Regions from separate parts of the Cupriavidus basilensis genome, predicted to be linked through region 2. Evidence: predicted binding sites of a transcription regulator. Region 2 holds the regulator's gene; each other region holds the start of a gene.
What was found. The regulator sigma-54, encoded in region 2, starts transcription at its own class of promoters, with help from an activator protein. The targets are predictions, from matches to a motif close to TGGCANGNAANCTGCTTT.
Positions count from the first base shown of each region.

Region 1: urtA (urea ABC transporter substrate-binding protein) is a predicted target of sigma-54. The motif match lies at 1,711-1,728, and genes of this name have one in related genera.
Region 3: F7R26_RS06410 (circularly permuted type 2 ATP-grasp protein) is a predicted target of sigma-54. The motif match lies at 2,074-2,091, and genes of this name have one in related genera.
Region 4: F7R26_RS27360 (GTP cyclohydrolase II) is a predicted target of sigma-54. The motif match lies at 1,739-1,756, and genes of this name have one in related genera.

Region 1 is NZ_CP062803.1:1,305,199-1,308,266, forward strand. Features, by position in the region: gene F7R26_RS05885 (MFS transporter) at 1-359, opposite strand, end outside; gene F7R26_RS05890 (alpha/beta fold hydrolase) at 369-1,205, opposite strand; gene urtA (urea ABC transporter substrate-binding protein) at 1,784-3,049, shown strand.
Region 2 is NZ_CP062803.1:512,545-515,612, forward strand. Features, by position in the region: gene hpf (ribosome hibernation-promoting factor, HPF/YfiA family) at 272-622, opposite strand; gene F7R26_RS02310 (RNA polymerase factor sigma-54) at 672-2,147, opposite strand; gene lptB (LPS export ABC transporter ATP-binding protein) at 2,283-3,068, opposite strand.
Region 3 is NZ_CP062803.1:1,416,272-1,419,339, reverse strand. Features, by position in the region: gene F7R26_RS06415 (alpha-E domain-containing protein) at 1-291, opposite strand, end outside; gene F7R26_RS06410 (circularly permuted type 2 ATP-grasp protein) at 387-1,859, opposite strand; gene F7R26_RS06405 (gluconokinase) at 2,123-2,632, opposite strand; gene edd (phosphogluconate dehydratase) at 2,821-3,068, opposite strand, start outside.
Region 4 is NZ_CP062804.1:1,454,067-1,457,134, forward strand. Features, by position in the region: gene F7R26_RS27350 (hypothetical protein) at 1-262, shown strand, start outside; gene F7R26_RS27355 (acyltransferase family protein) at 430-1,542, shown strand; gene F7R26_RS27360 (GTP cyclohydrolase II) at 1,810-3,048, shown strand; gene F7R26_RS27365 (URC4/urg3 family protein) at 3,045-3,068, shown strand, end outside.

The DNA.
Region 1 (3,068 bases), 790 kb from region 2:
AAGGCCGGCCCTTCGGCCGCGCCAAGCAGCATGCGGCACACCAGGATGGTCATGGCCGATCCCGCCAGCGCCAGCGGGACCTGCAGCACCGCCCACGACAAGCCCATCGCCAGCAGCAGCCAGCGCGCGGCCACGCGATTGGACAGAAAGCCGACCAGCACGGTGGATAGCGAGAACAGCCAGAAGAAGCTGCTGGCGATCAGGCCGAACTCGGCCGGCGGCAGCTTCAGGTCTGCCATCAGCGGCACGGCGACCATGCCCAGCACGATCTTGTCGAGAAAGTTGATCAGCGAAAGCCAGGTCAGCATCGAGGCCATGGCCCAGGCGCTGCGTGGTTGGTAGGACGCAAGTGTATTCATCGGTCAGCCTCAGGATCGGTTCAACGTGTTGGCTTGGCGCTCGTTTTCCCTGGTGGTCGCGCAATCCAGGTGCTGCTCGATCAGTGCGAGCAGGCGCTCGGGTTGTTCCAGCATCACCAGGTGCCCGCTGTCGATCTCCGCGTAGCTGGCGCCGCCGATCGCCGCGGCGAGCGCCTGGCAATGCGCCGGCGGCACCATCTGGTCGTGGCGCATGCCGATCACGAGCGTGGCGGCGCGGATGCGGGGCAACAGCGGCGTGATGTCGATGATGGCGTCGAGCCCGGCCTGGCGGTCGCTGCCGGGCGCCAGGCTTGCGCCGAAGCGCCGCAGCATGCCCTCCACGGTGGCGTCGTCCATGCACGCGATGAACCGCTCCGATACGCCATTGAGCAGGACCATGCGCGCCAGTTGATGGCGGTCCGACCGCGCCAGCGACTGCCACAGCGTAAACAGCAGGCGCATGCGGCTATCGGTCCGCGCCCAGGCGCCAAACAAGACCAGGCGCCGCACGCGCTCAGGCATCAGCGCGGCCGCGGCGGCGGCCACCACGCCGCCTAGCGAGTAACCGACCAGGTCCACGGGCAGGTCGCCCGCCAGCGCCATGCAGTCGCGCACCTGTCCGACCAGCGCATCGAGCGTCAGCGGCGCGCCGTCGTCACGGGTTTCACCAGAGCCCGCAAGGTCCAGCGCCAGGCAGCGCCTGCGCTGCGCGAGCCCGGGCAGCAGCGCGGCCCAGTTGGTTTCCGCGCTGGAACTGGTGCCGTGCACGAGAAGAGTCGGCCGTCCGGTGCCGGCCTCGATCAGGCTGGTTCGGATAGGCGCCGACGCGATTTCCAGGCGTTGCATGTGGAACTCCCTTGGGTGCGCTTGGCGGGCAGCGTGGAGACTGGCTTACTGGGCGGTGATGCCGCCATCGACCTGGACTGCGAGCCGGTGATGTAGCGGCCTTCGTCGCTGGCCAGCAGCAGGAACACGCCGACGATTGCCTCTGGCGTGGCCAGGCGGCCGCGCCTGGCACGCGAGTATGAAAATGAGGGAGACGATCTGGTCCGCGCCGGGCGTCGTTGACGCTTTCAATGGGTTGTCTCCGTCGTGCTTTTTATGGGTAGTCGCGGCGCATGCGGCAACGCCGTGGCGCGCAATCGAGAGGCCACCTTAGAGCCGATTGCGGATTCGGGCAAGGCACGGCGCAACATGCGTGCCGCCATGTGCCCCAATCTGAATCAGCCGGCAGCGGCGCACAGGCTTGGTGCGTGACGCTTGCGCACTATCGTGGTGCGATGGGTGGCCTGGCGGCCTCCGGAGGCTCGCCGGGCCGTGTGCACAGCCTTGTATACAAGCTTGTATGCCATGGCATGCTAGTTGCAGAAGAAGTACCCGGGGTGCGTTGTTCCTTTATCCAACACGACAATCTGGGAGCTGCAATGAAAAGACGTGACATGCTGAAGCTGTCGGCGGTAGCCGCCGCGGCCTTGTTTGCAACGGCAGGCGTGAGCCCGCTGGCATTGGCGCAGTCCAAGGAACCGATCAAGGTCGGTATCCTGCATTCGCTGTCCGGCACCATGGCCATTTCCGAGACTTCGCTCAAGGACGTGGCGCTGATGACCATCGACGAGATCAACAAGAGCGGCGGCGTGCTTGGCCGCAAGCTTGAGCCGGTCGTGGTCGATCCCGCTTCCAACTGGCCGTTGTTCGCCGAGAAGGCGCGCCAGCTCATCACCAAGGATAAGGTCGCCGTCACGTTCGGCTGCTGGACCTCGGTGTCGCGCAAGTCGGTGCTGCCCGTTTATGAAGAGCTGAACTCGCTGCTGTTCTATCCGGTGCAGTACGAAGGCGAGGAGATGTCCAAGAACGTCTTCTACACCGGCGCGGCGCCCAACCAGCAGGCCATTCCCGCGGTGGAATACCTGATGAGCAAGGAGGGCGGCGGCGCCAAGCGCTTCTTCCTGCTGGGCACCGACTACGTCTACCCGCGCACCACCAACAAGATCCTGCGCGCCTTCCTGAAGAGCAAGGGCGTGGCGGACAAGGATATCGAAGAGGTCTACACGCCGTTCGGACACAGCGACTACCAGACCATCGTCGCCAACATCAAGAAGTTCTCGCAAGGCGGCAAGACCGCCGTGATCTCCACCATCAACGGCGACTCCAACGTGCCCTTCTACAAGGAACTGGGCAATGCCGGCCTGAAGGCCAAGGACGTGCCGGTGGTGGCGTTCTCGGTGGGCGAGGAAGAACTGCGCGGCATCGACACCAAGCCGCTGGTGGGCCACCTGGCCGCATGGAACTACTTCATGTCGGTCAAGAACCCGGAAAACGAAGCCTTCAAGAAGCAATGGGCAGCGTGGGTCAAGGCGAACAACCTGCCGGGCGGCGACAAGCGCGTGACCAACGACCCGATGGAAGCCACCTACGTGGGCATCCATATGTGGGCGCAAGCCGTCAAGAAGGCCGGCACGACCGATCCCGACAAGGTGCGTGCCGCGATGTATGGCCAGACCTTCAAGGCGCCGGACGGCTTCACCCTGACCATGGGCGAGAACCATCACCTGTACAAGCCGGTGATGATCGGCGAGATCAAGGGCGATGGCCAGTTCACGGTGGTGTGGAAGACGCCCAAGGCCGTGCGTGCGCAGCCGTGGAGCCCGTTCATCGCCGGTAACGAAGGCAAGCCGGACAAGGTGATGTAAGCAGGGCTCCCGCCTGGCG
Region 2 (3,068 bases):
CGGTGTCGGGCGTCTGGCCATTATAGAGCAGGCCCGCTTCCGCTTTGTGCATTGCAATAGCCGATGCGCTCAAGCGGTGCTGCATGCACCGGAATGGCTAGGCCAGTCAACCATGTATTGCACAGCATACACTGCTACATATGCGTTGCGGAATCCCCTGCGTGACCCGATCGGGTGGGCTGCAACGAAAAAGCCGCGCTCTGGGCGCGGCTTGATTCCGTTTTTCAAGGGACTGACACCGACGGCCCGGTATGTGGGCCGCCAGGCACGGTCATTGCTGCATCTGCGATGCGGCCATCTGGTACTTGACCGCTTCACGGTCGTGGCTCTGCACGCGATCCTTGTGGCGAATCACCTGCCGGTCGAGCTTGTCGACCAGTGCGTCGATAGCGGCATACAGGTCTTCATGATGCGCTTCGACAAAGATGTCCTTGCCCTTGAGATGTAGATTGATTTCCGCGTACTGCCGCCGGTCCTTTTCTTTTGTATTGTCGACAGAGAGCAGCACACTTACGCCAATGACTTGATCGAAATGCCTGACGATACGCTCCAGTTTCGTTTCCACGTACTCACGCAGAGGCGGCGTGATGTCCAAGTGGTGTCCACTGATCTTGAAGTTCATAGCGTTTCTCCTTCTGAAAGAGCTGCATCAGGCAGGCGATGCAGCTCGGCTACAAAGTCTTACGGAGATTGACCGCGGGAATCTTGAGCGCTTCGCGGTACTTGGCAACGGTACGCCGTGCTACCACAAAGCCTTGCTCGCCGAGCAATTCGGCAATCCGGCTGTCGGACAAGGGGTTCCTAGCGTCTTCGGCTCCTATCAATTGCTTGATCAACGCACGGATTGCCGTTGATGAGGCCGCGCCGCCGGTTTCTGTGGATACGTGAGAGCCGAAAAAATACTTCAGCTCGAAAGTCCCCATCGGCGTTGCCATGTATTTATTGGTAGTCACCCGAGAGATGGTGGACTCGTGTAAACCCAGTGTATCGGCAATCTCCCGCAAAACCAAGGGGCGCATCGCAATTTCACCGTGGGTGAAGAAGTTCTTTTGACGTTCGACAATGGCTTGTGCGACGCGCAATATCGTATCGAACCTTTGCTGGATATTCTTGATCAACCAACGTGCTTCCTGCAGCTTTTGCTGCAGTCCGGCCGCGCCCGCATCGCCTTTTGCACCGCGCAAAATCTGCGCGTACATGTCGTTGATGCGTAGCCGTGGCATCACATCCGGGTTGAGGTGGGCGATCCATCCGCCGCTCAACTTTCGAACAAAAACATCGGGCACCACGAAGTCCGCTTCTGGCCGGCTGTAGGCATGGCCGGGGTAGGGCGCGAGCGAGCGGATCAGTTCATGTGCTGCCTTGAGTTCCGGCTCGTCGACTTGCAGCGCTTTTTTCAGGCGCGTGTAATCGCGCACCGCCAGCAGCTCGAGGTGGTTGGTGACGATGCTCAGCGCCAGTTCGCGCTGCGGATGCTTGAGCCTGCGCAATTGCAGCGCCAGGCACTCGGCGGCATTGCGCGCCCCGACGCCCGGCGGATCGAAGCTCTGCAGCAGCGTGAGCACAGCCTGGATCTCGTCGACCTCGAACTCGAGCTCCTCCGGCAGCTCGCTGCAGATTTCCTCGAGCGTGGTGCTCAGGTAGCCGTCATCGTCCAGGGATTCGACCAGGAAGATAGCCAGCCCTTTGTCGCGCAGGGAAATCTTGAGCGGCGCCAGCTGCTCCATGAGGTGTTCACGCAGCGTGGGCTCGGCGTCGCGCAGCTGCATCGGGGTTTTTTCGTCGTCTTCGCCTTGCGGGCGGCGGGCGAAGTCGTCCAGGCTCCAGTCGCTGCCGTAGTCCTCATTGCTGTCGGAGTAGCTGTCGTCGGCCTCGGGGGCGCCATCGGGGCGGTTCTCGCTGGTGCCCTGGCCATCGGCGGGTGCCGGCGCTGGCGCGCTCTGCAGGTTCACCGAGCCGTCCGAAGATACGCGCAGCGGGCTGTCCAGCCAGTCGTTCTCGCGCTCGAGCAAGGGGTTCTCGGTCAGCGCCTGTTCCACTTCCTGCTGCAGTTCAAGCGTGGACAGTTGCAGCAGCCGGATCGACTGCTGGAGTTGCGGCGTAAGCGCGAGATGCTGCGAGAGGCGGAGCTGTAGCGACGGTTTCATGCGACCTATTTTATGCCCAACTTCCGTACTGGTGGAACGGAAATTGCTATCGCTGGTGTCGCTATGATCGTTTGAAGGATAAAAGGCGACACTGAAGCCGCCCGGGGGGCGATGCGCGGCAGGCGCCGCGCGCCCTTACATGCGGAAGTTCTCGCCCAGGTAGACCTTGCGCACCGACTCGTTGGCGATGATGTCTTCAGGCTGCCCGGACGCCAGCACCGCGCCTTCGCTGATGATGTAGGCGTGGTCGCAGATGCCCAAAGTCTCGCGCACGTTGTGGTCGGTGATCAGCACGCCGATATTGCGTGCCTTGAGGAAGCTGACGATGCGCTGGATTTCGCCCACCGCGATCGGGTCGACACCGGCGAAGGGCTCGTCGAGCAAGATGAAGCGCGGCGCGGAGGCCAGCGCGCGGGCGATTTCCACGCGGCGGCGTTCGCCGCCGGACAGCGATAGCGCCGGGTTGTCGCGCAGATGGGCAATCTGCAGGTCGTCCAGCAGGGTGTCCAGCCGGCGCTCGATCTCTGCCTTGCCCAGGGGTTTTCCATCGTTGAGCTGCAGCTCCAGCACAGCGCGGATGTTCTCCTGCACATTGAGCTTGCGGAACACGGAGGCTTCCTGCGGCAGGTAGGACAGGCCCATGCGCGCGCGCTCATGGATGGCCAGGCCGCTGATGTGCTTGTCGTCGAGCACGATATCGCCCTCGTCCAGCGCCACCAGCCCCACGATCATGTAGAACGACGTGGTCTTGCCCGCGCCGTTGGGGCCCAGCAAGCCAACCACCTCGCCGCTTTTCACATCGAGCGACACGTCCTTGACCACGGTGCGCGAGCCGTAGCGCTTCTTCAGGTGGCGCACGACCAGCGTGCTGCTGTCCTTCAGGGTGGCGGGCTGGGACGGTGCGGTTTGGGTAGCGGTCAT
Region 3 (3,068 bases), 900 kb from region 2:
GCGGGCGTTCTCGCGGGCCGCGCGCAGGCAGCTCATGATGGACGAGACATTGGTCATGTCGCGCACCATGAAGTCGATCACGTCGTCGCGCGTGAGCAGGCCGTACTTCTCGTCGAACACCTTGGTCAGCTCGGAGATATCGAGCATGGCCCACCAGCCTTGCTCGGCCACTTCCGCGGATTGCGGCAGCAGCGAGGTCTGGTAGTTCACGTCCAGCATGCGCGCGGTGTTCTCCGCGCGTTCGGTATAGCGCGCCATCCAGAACAGATGGTCGGCGGTGCGGCTAAGCATGGTCAGTCCCCTCGTACAGCGCTGTTCGCCCGCGCGCCGCCGGCAACGCGGCGGCCAGCGCGGGAATCACAAACTATCCTTGCGTGCGCCGCGCGTCAGCGCTCCAGCACCCAGGTGTCCTTGGTGCCCCCGCCCTGCGAGGAGTTGACCACCAGCGAGCCTTCGCGCAGCGCAACGCGGGTCAGCCCGCCCGGCACCATGCGCACATCCTTGCCGGACAGCACGAACGGACGCAGGTCGATATGGCGCGGCGCGATCCCCGACTCGACATACGTCGGGCAGGTGGAAAGCGCCAGCGTGGGCTGCGCGATGTACTGCTCGGGACGCGCGCGCACGACCTCGCGAAACGTATCGATCTCCGCGCGCGTAGCGGCAGGCCCCACCAGCATGCCGTAGCCGCCGGCCCCGTGGGTTTCCTTGACCACCAGTTCGCTCATGTGGTCCAGCACGTACTGCAGGTCGTCCGGGCGGCGGCACATGTACGTCGGCACGTTGTTGAGGATCGCTTCCTCGCCAAGGTAGAAGCGGATCATGTCGGGCACGTAGGGATAGATCGACTTGTCGTCGGCCACGCCCGTGCCAATGGCGTTGCAGATGGTGACATTGCCCGCGCGGTAGACCGAGAGCAGCCCTGCCGCGCCCAGCGTGGAATCCGAGCGGAACACCAGCGGGTCGAGGAAGTCGTCGTCGACCCGGCGGTAAATCACGTCGATGCGCTGCGGCCCCTGGGTGGTACGCATGTAGAGGTGCTCGTCCTGCACGAACAGGTCGCTGCCCTCGACCAGTTCCACGCCCATTTGCTGCGCCAGGAAGGCATGCTCGAAGTAGGCGGAGTTGTACATGCCGGGCGTGAGCACCACCACCGTGGGATCAGCGATGTTCTGCGGCGAGACGCCGCGCAGCATGTCGAGCAGCAGGTCGGGATAGTGCGCCACCGGCGCCACGCGATTGCGCGCGAACAGGTCCGGGAACAAGCGCATCATCATCTTGCGGTTCTCCAGCATGTAGGACACGCCGGAGGGCACGCGCAGGTTGTCTTCCAGCACGTAGAACTCGCCCTCGCCAGCGCGCACTACGTCGATGCCCGCCACGTGGGCGTAGATGTCGCGGGGCACGTCGATGCCGAGCATCTCGGGGCGGTACTGCGCGTTGTTGTAGATCTGGTCAGGCGGGATCACGCCGGCGCGGATGATGTCCTGCCCGTGATAGATATCGTGGATGAAGCGGTTCAGCGCCGACACCCGCTGGCGCAGGCCGCGCTCGAGCGTTGCCCACTCGCTGGCGGGGAAGATGCGGGGAATGACGTCGAACGGGATGGTCCGCTCGGTACCGCTGTTCGACTCGTCTTTTTCGCCGTAAACGGCGAACGTGATGCCCACGCGCCGGAAGATCAGGTCAGCCTCGGCGCGCTTGTTGCCCATGGTGCCTTCGGACTGGCGCGCCAACCAATCCGCGAACTGCTTGTAATGCCCCCGCACGGCACCTGCCGGCAGGGACTCGCCCGCGTGGATTGCTGCTGCCACGCCATCTTGCCAATCGAGCATCTCGTCGAAAAACCGCGCCGCCATGATGGCCGTTCCCCCATGATTTGGGTGCCGCCGAAACTGCCGGCTATCCCGTTTTGATTGGCTTGTTGTTCCCGGCACAGCGCCTTGAGATCACCACCCGAGGCCCGGCGGCTTGACCGCGGACCGTCTCGTCATGCTTCGAAGTGCTGTCCCTATAGGATACCTATGACCACGAAAGCCGCAAGCGGCGGGCATTCGCGCCATCAAACATGGATAAGCAAGATGTCTGCCAGCCTTGGCTTCGAGCCAGCTTTGGCGTCGGTTCAGCGGGCAATCGCCGCGCCTTTTTCTGCCTGCACTCCGGCCAGGATGCGCTGCACCAGCGCCTCCGGCGTCTGGCGGATATCGAGCACCAGGGCGTCACTCGGCTCCTCCAGGGTATCGAACTGGCTCTGCAACAGGGCAGGATTGAAGAAGTGCTCGCTGCGCTCGGCCAGGCGGCCGCCAATGACCGCGGCATCGCCCTTCATGTAGACAAAGGTCACGCCGCCGTCAGCGGGCGTCAGGCGGTCGCGGTAGGTCTGCCGCAGCGCGGAACAGGTAAAGACGTGGGTGCGCCCCTCGGCGCGGGCCGCATCGATCGCCGCGCGCATCGCGGCCAGCCAGGGCCAGCGGTCGTCGTCAGTCAGCGGGATGCCGTTGTGCATCTTCGCCTTGTTGGCGGCGCTGTGGAATTCGTCGGCATCGTGGAAGCCGCATTGCAAGGTCTTGGCCAGCAACTGGCCGACCGTGGTCTTTCCGCTGCCGGAAACGCCCATCAGGATGTAGATCATGTCTGCTCCAATGATCATGTTCGGATGGTTTTCCCATCCTTGTCGGTAGTCCCCGAGCCGGTGGCCGGTCGGCTCCGCAAGCGTTCAGCCATGAAGCCATGATAGGACCCGCATGGGCCGGCTCGGGGTCGTCTCCGCCAGCCATCGGCTGCCGGGGACACAAATGACACAAATTTAGGGGGCGTCGCCTATTGTGCGACGGCCGCGCCCGTTTGGACAGCGCCGGGCGCGTCGGCCTCGGAGAGGTCCAGCGCGCTGCCGCCCTCTTCCGCGATCCGCGCGTTGCGGCGGAACAGCCCGAACAGGCCTCGGCCAACGCTGAAGTTCGTGAAGGCGTCGTCCGGCAGCACGGCAGAAGCGCGCGTCGCCAGGTCGCCGTCGCCATCGGCGGCGCCGAGCCATTCCAGCGTGCCAGCCACGGCGTCCACGCGGATCC
Region 4 (3,068 bases), on a different replicon from region 2:
ACTGGTGTTCGGCGGGCGCTGGAACTGGCGCGCCGAGGCGCGCGTGATCGCCTGCATCATGGTGTTCTGGATCAGCGAGGATTTTCTCTGGTTCGTGCTGAACCCGGCGTTCGGTCTGGCGCGCTTTGCGCCGAGTTTCGTGCCCTGGCACATCCACTGGTGGGCCGGCGCGCCTACCGATTATTGGGTTTCGCTGGGCGTGGCGGCGGTGTTGCTCTGGCTGTCATGCAGGGGGCCGGTGGGGAATCGTTACAGTTTTTAGGCGAATGCCGTCAATATGCTGTCTAGTACATATGTTGCGGTGCAATGTGTGACCAATACAACGCTTTTCGCCATTTTGCGGCGGTGCATCGTGGCCCATTTTGGCGCCATCCTGTTTCCTGGGAGTAGAATCCGGCCCTTGTGTACTTTGTAGCATTCTTATAACAAATGAGCCCCCGTCCTTCGCGCATGGCGTGCATTGACGCTCTCAAGGCGATCAGTTCACAGCTGATCGTGCTGCACCATCTTGCCTTCTATGGCCCCATGTCCGATGCGGCCCACGTGCTGGCGCCCGGTCTGCTCGACTGGTTCTCGCAGTACGCGCGCATTGCCGTGCAGGTATTCCTCGTCATCAGCGGCTTCCTGGCGGCGCGCAGCCTGGCGCCCGCGGGGCATTTGATGGTGCCGCGCCCCTTACTGGCAATCTGGCGCCGTTACCAGAAGCTGGTGGTGCCCTATACCGCGGCGATCTTGATTGCCATTGCCGGTGCCGCCATTGCGCGCACCTGGATGCATCACGACTCCATTCCCGGCGCCCCCGGCCTGCACCAGTTCCTGGCGCATGTGCTGCTGCTGCATAACGTGCTGGATTTCGAAGCCTTGTCTGCCGGCGTCTGGTATGTGGCCATCGACCTGCAGTTGTTCGCCTTGCTGATGGTGGCATTGTGGGCTGCCCGTCGCTGCGAGCGATGGTTCGACGTGGGCGGCAGCCCGATGGGCCCGCTGGTGGTGGCCGGGCTGGTGCTGGCATCACTGTTCTGGTTCAACCGTGATGCCACGTGGGATATCTGGGCGATTTACTTCTTCGGCGCCTACGGCTTGGGCACGCTGGCCTTCTGGGCATCCGAGCCAGAGCGTTCGCCGGTGGCACTGCTGGTCTTGTGCGCCGTGGTGCTGGCAGCGCTGGCCGTGGATTTCCGGCTGCGTATCGCGGTGGCGCTGGCCATCGCGCTCCTGCTCGGCACGGCGCGCCGTGGCAGTTGGCTTGAGCACTGGCCGCAGGCCCGGTTCCTGGCATTTTTCGGGCGCATTTCCTACTCGGTGTTCCTGGTGCATTTCCCGATTTGCCTGGTAGTGAATGCCCTGGTCTTCCATCTGGCTCCGCACCAGCCCGTCCTGAATGCGCTCGGCATGGTGCTGGCCTGGCTGCTGAGCAATGCCGCTGGGGCATTGTTCCATCGCTACGTGGAGAGCGGTGCGCCGTTGCGCGCATTGCGCCTGGCGCTTTGGCCAGCGGCCCCCGAGCCGGTCCAGCAGGCGGGGCAGCAACGGTCAACCTGACCGACCGATAGCACCGATATCGCTTCCGGTTTATCCGAAGGCATATCCAGCGGCACCCGGCCCGAGTGGCCCGGTGCCGCTTTTACATGGTGCCGATGCACCAGGAGTGGTGCTAGCCGCGGCGCTTGCGCACAGGCGCAGTGCGCAAGCGGCATCGTGCGGCGTGCAACACAAGGTAGAAACGAGCATTGGGATATGGCACGAAGGTTGCCTACTATGGAATCGTAAACCTGACCGTTTGGTCAGGATTCTTGTTCCGAGGCTGCCATGTCCGATCATATTGTCCTGACCTCGCACGCGCGCCGCGACAAGCCGGCCGAGCCAATCCACTGGGGGGCCGCCACGGCTGCGGAGCGCGGCCCCGTGATCGCAAGCCTGACCAATCCGGCTCAGCGCAATGTGATCGGCACCCATTCCGGCGCATACGCGGTTTACCGCGCGCTGGCGGTGGCCTCCGGCAAGCTGCAGCGAGACCACCGCGCTGATCTCACCGATACCTCGCCGGCCGAGGTCATCGGGCCTCACCCTCAGTGGAGCGATCCGGACAAGATCGTCTCGATGGATCCCTGGGGCCACCTGGTTTCCAGCGCCTTCGGCGACCGGATCGCCGCGGGCATCGACATCCGTCCCTCGATCGCCATTACGCGCGCCCACATCAATATGCCGGAACTGATGGGCGCCATTGCGGCCGGCCGGCTCACGCCTGATGGGCAGATCCTTCATGCCAATGGCGACGTGCGGGTCACCAAAGCCGCGATCGATCCGGTCTGGTACCTGCCGGGGCTGGCGCGCCGCTTCGAGATCAAGGAGAGCATGCTGCGCCGCAGCCTGTTCGAGCAGACCAGCGGCATGTTCCCGGAACTGGTCACGCGCCCCGACCTGAAAGTGTTCCTGCCGCCGATCGGCGGCATGACCCTGTACTTCTTTGGCGATGTCAGCCAGCTTGGCAAGCCCGAGACCAAGGTGGCCTGCCGCGTGCACGACGAGTGCAACGGCTCGGACGTGTTTGGCTCCGATATCTGCACCTGCCGGCCGTACCTGGCCCACGGCATCGAGGTGTGCATCGAGATGGCGCAGCAGGGCGGCGTGGGGCTGGTGGTCTATAACCGGAAGGAAGGCCGGGCGCTGGGCGAGGTGACCAAGTTCCTGGTCTACAACGCCCGCAAGCGCCAGGTTGGCGGCGACCGGGCCGAGACTTATTTCGCACGCACGGAATGTATCGCCGGCGTGCAGGACATGCGCTTCCAGGAGCTCATGCCCGACGTGTTCCACTGGCTCGGCATCAAGCGTATCGACCGCTGGGCTTCGATGAGCAATATGAAGCACGGGGCGCTGACCGCTCAGGGTATCGAGGTGGTCGAGCAGGTTGCGATTCCCGATGCACTGATCCCGGCTGATGCCCGCGTGGAAATCGACGCCAAGGTGGCAGCTGGCTACTTCACGAGCTATACCCCGCCTGACGCGGAAGAACTCGCGCTGGCCAAGGGTAGAGGACTGCACGAATGAACGAGATACCCGAAGCGGGT